Regions from separate parts of the Enterobacter sp. H2G27 genome, predicted to be linked through region 1. Evidence: riboswitches for the same ligand, from Rfam matches in the RefSeq annotation. Region 1 holds a riboswitch; each other region holds the start of a gene.

Region 1 (2,264 bases):
CGTTTGCGCATGCGATGTGCCTAACAGCGCGGCGGCTTCCGGCAGATTGGGCGTGATAAGCGCCACCTGCGGCAGCAGTTTTGTACGCAGCGTCTCCACGGCGGAGGCCGAAAGCAGCGGGTCGCCGCTTTTTGCCAGCATGACGGTATCCAGCACCACGTTTTGCACCTGATAGCGTTTAAGCCGCTCGGCCACCGCTTCCACAATATCCGTCTCGGCCAGCATGCCGATCTTGGTGGTATCGATGCGCACGTCGCTGAACACAGAATCCAGCTGCGCGGCAACAAAATCTGGCTCAATACGGTAGACCGACTGCACGCCGCGCGTGTTTTGCGCCACCAGCGCGGTAATGACCGAGCAGCCGTACGCGCCAAGGGCCGAGAATGTTTTCAGGTCAGCCTGGATACCCGCGCCGCCGCTGGGATCGGTGCCGGCAATGGTCAGGGCGTTAATCCGCTTCATGCCTGCTCCTCCAGCGTATAGAGCGCGTCGAGGAACGCGCTGGCAAAACTGCCCGGGCCAAGGGAGTGCGTAACGGCTACCGTTCCGGCTCGCTTCATCCATCCGCAGGCGGCTGCAATGTTATCCAGCCGGTCACCCGGCAGCGAACAGCTCGCCGCCACAACGGCAGAAAGCGCGCATCCGGTGCCTACCACGCGCGTCATCAGCGGATCGCCGCCGGTAACCGTTCGGGTACGTTGCCCGTCCGTGATGTAATCCACCTCGCCGGTGACGACCACAACGGCATTGGTCTGGCGGGCCAGCGCCTGTGCAGCGGGCACCGCGCTGGCGGCGGTATCGGTCGTATCAACGCCGCGCCCACCCGGGCTCATCCCGGCAAGAGCAAGGATTTCAGAGGCATTGCCGCGAATGGCCGCCGGTTTCAGGGCAAGAATTTGATGGCAAAAACGGGTGCGGAACGCCAGGGCGCCCACGGCAACCGGGTCCAGCGTCCAGGGCTTGCCTGCCGCCACCGCGCTCTCAATCGCCCGGCGCATCGACTGGGCGCGCGGCGCGGTCAGCGTGCCAACGTTGACCAGCAGCGCATCGGCGATCGCAGCAAACTGTTCAGCCTCTTCGGCCTCAATCACCATCGCGGGTGATGCGCCAAGCGCCAGCAGAACGTTGGCCGTAAAGGTCTGTACGACATCATTGGTCATACAATGGGTCAGTGGAGAACGGGTGCGGAAGTGATGTAAAACGTGTAAATCGAGCAGGTCAGGCTGCATGGGTTCGCTCCTGCCTTGCGTGAAGAAGCGATGACCGGGAAGGCATCTGACTTCCCTACGCTGGCATTATCCAGATCAGGTAATACGGGTATTTCTCAGCCTTCACAAGGAAGGGCACCCCGAGTCAAAATACTTTTAAAACAATGATTTATTGAAATCAATGTTCTCAATCAGTGTAACCGTGGCCACAGGTCAGGCGCAAGCGGTTTTGATTTATCACGGCAGCGATCGCGTTATGAATCTCCCTAAACACTTTTTCGCTAGCATCTTCAACATAAATATTTTCTCCTAGTATATCCCGGAACAAAAATGAGCTGAATTTATTTTCATTCGAAGCTGACGAAAGGTTCGATAATAAATAATCGGCAAAAAACCATAAATTTACATAAACTGTTATGTGTATTATTAACCCATTCAAATCAAAACACTTAAATATATTTAATGCATTAGTGTTTTATATCTAATTTGACTCTCATCCATTATGAATCGCTATCTTATTGTATTATAAGATTATTAAGCCGAGCTTTTCTGGAACGACTCGTTTAGCTATTCCTGCTATTTATGATTTAGATCAATAATCAAAATTACACATTCATAGATAGTTACTGCACGTTACGAAATAAGTTATCAAACCAAAACTTTCAACGTTGATCGTGAATTATTTCAGATATAACAAGACGTTGTATCTTCCCGCCAGGATAGCGCCCTTACTTTTTTTCTTGTAGTGATGATGAGAGCTTTAAAATGAACTATTTAAATACAACAGCTATCGCTGTTTTTGGTTTTGTGTTTGCTGGTTCAATGAATACTGCAAATGCTGCGGAAGTAAACATAAACCTTGACGATAACGTCAACAATCCAGGTGCTCACATTCAAATTCAGGGTACCGATAAAACCGCCTATAACCTTGATAACATCGAGGGGAGTAACATTAAGCAAGACGGGCAAATCTATAACCTTCAGGGCGATATTGACAGAGCAAATACAGCTATTAATAAAGCACAAGATACAGCTAACACCGCTCAAGATGGCGTA
Region 2 (2,264 bases), 2.2 Mb from region 1:
CTGCCGCTCTACTCGCATATTTCGCGCATCCATTCCCCCACGGCCTGGACGCTGGACATTGAGCTGTCGCAGCAGGACAAGTGGCTTCCCTGGCTGCTGGGCTATGTACCGTCGATGATTTTGCCCGGCGAGTGGGAATCGATGAACAATTTTGCCAGCCTGCCAATTGGCACCGGGCCCTACGCCGTGTCCCGCAATAACAGCAACCAGCTGAAAATCCGCGCGTTCGATGACTACTTTGGCTATCGGGCGCTGATCGACGAAGTGAACGTGTGGGTATTGCCTGATCTCAATGAAGACCTGAGCTGCGGTCTGACGCTTGAAGGCCCCACCACCGGAGAAAAGGCCGTGGAGAGCCGCCTGGAGGAAGGATGCTACTATCTCCTGTTTGACCGCCGCACCCACCGCGGGGCAAACCAGGGCGTCCGCAAGTGGATCAGCCACGTGCTGTCCCCTTCCAATCTGATCTACCATGCGGAAGAGCAGTACCAGACATACTGGTTTCCGGCCTACGGTCTGCTTCCGCGCTGGCACCACGCCCGGCCGTCGCACTGCGACAAACCCGCAGGGCTGGAGTCCATCACCCTGACCTACTACCGCGAGCACGTGGAGCATCGTTTTATCGCGAGGATCATGACCCGCTTGCTGGCAGCCGAGGGGGTCAAGTTAGAGGTAAGAGAAGTGGACTATGACGAATGGCATCAGGGAGAGATCGCCAGCGATATCTGGCTCAACAGCGCTAATTTTACCCTGCCGCTCGATTTTTCATTATTTTCACATCTGTATGAAGTACCGCTGATCCAGCACTGCATCGATCGGGACTGGCAGCAGGACGCCGCCCTGTGGCGATCGGGCGAGATGAACCTTGCCGTTTGGTGCCAGCAGCTGCTGGCCGAGCAGGCGATCGTCCCGCTGATCCACCACTGGCTGATGATCCAGGGCCAGCGCAGCATGCGCGGCCTGCGGATGAACACCCTGGGCTGGTTTGATTTTAAATCCGCCTGGTTTGCGCCCCCGGAGCCATAACGCTTTCGTAATATTCACCAAATCATTACAATAGCGCCGTTCTCAACGGGGTGCTGCATCACAGATGTGCGCTGAGATAATACCCGTCGAACCTGATCCGGATAACGCCGGCGAAGGGATTTGAGGCTGTCGCTCAAAATCCTTTGCCACTCAACCTTGAGGTGCAAAGTGTTAAAAAAAGTTCTTCCCCTGCTGGCGCTGTTTGCGCTGCCTGCTTTTGCGAAGCCCGTCCTGACGGTCTACACCTATGACTCCTTCTCTGCCGACTGGGGCCCTGGCCCGGTGGTTAAAAAAGCCTTTGAAGCGGACTGTAACTGCGAGCTGAAGTTCGTGGCTCTGGAAGATGGCGTGTCGCTGCTCAACCGTCTGCGTATGGAAGGGAAAAACAGCAAGGCCGACGTGGTGCTCGGGCTGGATAACAACCTGCTGGAAGCCGCCTCGCAAACCAAACTGTTTGCCAAAAGCGGCGTAGCGGCAAATGCCGTTAACGTGCCGGGCGGCTGGAAAAACGACACCTTTGTGCCGTTCGACTATGGCTACTTTGCTTTTGTTTACGACAAAAATAAGCTGAAAAACCCGCCGAAGAGCCTGAAAGAGCTGGTGGAAAGTGACCAGAAATGGCGCGTGATTTATGAAGATCCGCGCACCAGTACGCCAGGCCTGGGCCTGCTGCTGTGGATGCAAAAGGTTTATGGGGATAAAGCGCCGGAGGCGTGGCAGAAACTGGCCGCTAAAACCGTCACCGTCACCAAAGGCTGGAGCGAAGCCTACGGCCTGTTCCTCAAAGGCGAAAGCGACCTGGTGCTGAGCTACACCACCTCTCCGGCCTACCACATTATCGCCGAGAAGAAAGATAACTACGCTGCCGCTAATTTTGCTGAAGGGCACTATCTGCAGGTGGAAGTGGCCGCGCGTACCGCTGCCAGCAAACAGCCGGAGCTGGCCGAGAAGTTCCTGAAGTTTATGGTTTCACCGGCGTTCCAGAATGCGATTCCCGCAGGCAACTGGATGTATCCGGTTACGAACGTTGCGCTGCCCGCAGGTTTCGAGCAGCTGACCAAACCAAACACCTCGCTGGAGTTTACGCCGCAGCAGGTCGCCGCGCAGCGTGCAGCATGGGTAAGTGAATGGCAACGCGCCGTCAGCCGTTGATTCCCGGCTGGTTACTTCCCGGGCTGCTCGCCGCCACAGTGATGGTGGCGGTCAGCCTGGGGGCTTTTCTTGCACTGTGGTTTAAC
Region 3 (2,264 bases), 1.8 Mb from region 1:
ACGACGCGCTTGCTGGATCAACCACACGGGCTCACCCTGCCACTCGCCGATCTCTAGCGCAGGCTGGCCCACGAGATCGAACGTTTCCGCCGCACCGTAGGGCAGTTCTCCACCGGGCAACCATAATTTTTGTTCGTGGCTGACGATCCACCAACCCAGATCTGATTTTTCAATAATACGATCCATATCTATTGCACTACCTTCGCTTCACTGACATGTTGTTAGCATTGTGGTTACATTCTGGATGAGCAGATTCAATCCTACACTTTGCGGAGTCGACCATGTTAAACCAGCTAGAAAGCCTGACTGAGCGCGTTAGAGGAAGTAACAAACTGGTGGATCGCTGGCTGCATGTGCGCAAGCATCTACTCGTGGCTTATTACAATCTGGTCGGCATTAAGCCTGGCAAAGAATCGTTTATGCGACTGAACGAAAAAGCGCTGGATGATTTTTGTCAGGGCCTGGTCGACTATCTGTCCGACGGCCATTTCAATATTTATGAACGCATTATCCGCGAAATGGAAGGGACAACGCCGTATTTAGCGGCCAGCAAGCTCTATCCGCTGCTGGAAGCCAATACCCAGCAGATCATGGATTACTATGATTCCGCGCTCGAGAATGCCATCGATCACGATAACTATCTTGAGTTCCAGAAAGCGCTATCCGACCTCGGCGAAGCGCTGGAGGAGCGATTCACGCTGGAAGATAAGCTGATCTCTCTCGCCCTGGACAATGATTTGAACATCAGTAACGAAGAGAACGTCGCGCGCCCTGCTTGAGTTCTTAATCGTTAACGAGTAATTTACAACCATTCGCCCCTCTCACGAGGGGGATTTTTCTTGTCGGAGTGCCCAGAGCGAAAGCCGGGCTGAGACCGTTAATTCGGGATCCGCGGAACCTGATCAGGCTAATACCTGCGAAGGGAACAAGAGTCACACTGCTGTTGTATCGCCCCCCGGGCGATCCTCTCTTGCTTCATCCGTCGTCTGACAAGCCATGTCCTTCACTTTTGGAATGAGCTATGTCTACTGCAAAACTGACCCGCCGCGAACAGCGCGCACAGGCCCAACACTTCATCGATACCCTGGAAAGCACTGCTTTCCCGAACTCGAAACGCATCTACATTTCCGGCTCGCAGGACGATATTCGCGTTCCGATGCGCGAAATCCACCTCAGCCCGACGCTTATCGGCGGCAGCAAAGAGAATCCGCAGTATGAAGACAACGAAGCCGTGCCGGTGTATGACACCTCCGGCCCATACGGCGATCCTGATGTTGCCATCAACGTCCAGCAGGGGCTGGCAAAGCTGCGCCAGCCGTGGATTGACGCGCGTAACGACTGCGAAGAGCTGAGCGTGCTCAGCTCTGCGTACACCAAAGAGCGCCTGGCCGACGACGGTCTGGACGAGCTGCGCTTTACCGGCCTGCTGACGCCAAAACGTGCTAAAGCAGGTAAATGCGTGACCCAGCTGCACTACGCCCGCCAGGGTATCGTCACGCCGGAGATGGAGTTCATCGCCATCCGTGAAAACATGGGTCGCGAGCGTATCCGCAGCGAAGTGCTGCGCTATCAGCATCCTGGTGAAGGCTTTGGCGCTCGCCTGCCGGAGAACATCACGCCGGAGTTTGTGCGTGACGAAGTGGCCGCCGGGCGCGCGATTATCCCCGCCAACATCAACCACCCGGAGTCCGAGCCGATGATTATCGGCCGCAACTTCCTGGTGAAGGTCAACGCGAACATCGGTAACTCGGCCGTCACCTCCTCCATCGAAGAAGAGGTGGAAAAGCTGGTCTGGTCCACGCGCTGGGGTGCGGATACGGTAATGGATCTTTCCACCGGCCGCTATATCCATGAAACCCGCGAATGGATCCTGCGTAACAGCCCGGTGCCGATCGGCACCGTCCCGATTTATCAGGCGCTGGAGAAGGTCAACGGCATTGCCGAAGACCTCACCTGGGAAGCGTTCCGCGACACCCTGCTGGAGCAGGCCGAGCAGGGCGTGGACTACTTCACCATTCACGCGGGCGTGCTGCTGCGCTACGTGCCGATGACCGCGAAGCGTCTGACCGGCATCGTCTCGCGCGGCGGCTCCATCATGGCGAAGTGGTGCCTCTCCCATCACCGGGAAAACTTCCTCTACGAACACTTCCGCGAAATTTGCGAGATCTGCGCCGCCTATGACGTCTCTCTGTCACTGGGCGACGGCCTGCGCCCGGGCTCCATCCGTGACGCCAACGACGAAGCGCAGTTTGCCGAGCTGCACA

The links. A riboswitch is a leader RNA that binds a small molecule or an ion and turns the genes downstream of it on or off. The one in region 1 is predicted to bind thiamine pyrophosphate.
Region 2: it holds a riboswitch for thiamine pyrophosphate, as region 1 does, so the genes downstream of both, thiB (thiamine ABC transporter substrate binding subunit) here and thiM (hydroxyethylthiazole kinase) in region 1, are expected to answer to the same signal.
Region 3: it holds a riboswitch for thiamine pyrophosphate, as region 1 does, so the genes downstream of both, thiC (phosphomethylpyrimidine synthase ThiC) here and thiM (hydroxyethylthiazole kinase) in region 1, are expected to answer to the same signal.

What each region holds. Positions count from the first base shown of each region.
Region 1 covers NZ_JBSVSI010000001.1:2,735,120-2,737,383, forward strand. Annotated here, with positions in the region: gene thiD (bifunctional hydroxymethylpyrimidine kinase/phosphomethylpyrimidine kinase) at 1-462, opposite strand, end outside; gene thiM (hydroxyethylthiazole kinase) at 459-1,229, opposite strand; TPP riboswitch at 1,265-1,361, opposite strand; gene ACW9E7_RS12970 (YadA C-terminal domain-containing protein) at 1,974-2,264, shown strand, end outside.
Region 2 covers NZ_JBSVSI010000001.1:486,535-488,798, reverse strand. Annotated here, with positions in the region: gene sgrR (HTH-type transcriptional regulator SgrR) at 1-1,026, shown strand, start outside; TPP riboswitch at 1,063-1,163, shown strand; gene thiB (thiamine ABC transporter substrate binding subunit) at 1,195-2,178, shown strand; gene thiP (thiamine/thiamine pyrophosphate ABC transporter permease ThiP) at 2,154-2,264, shown strand, end outside.
Region 3 covers NZ_JBSVSI010000001.1:4,554,652-4,556,915, reverse strand. Annotated here, with positions in the region: gene nudC (NAD(+) diphosphatase) at 1-186, opposite strand, end outside; gene rsd (sigma D regulator) at 282-779, shown strand; TPP riboswitch at 834-942, shown strand; gene thiC (phosphomethylpyrimidine synthase ThiC) at 1,022-2,264, shown strand, end outside.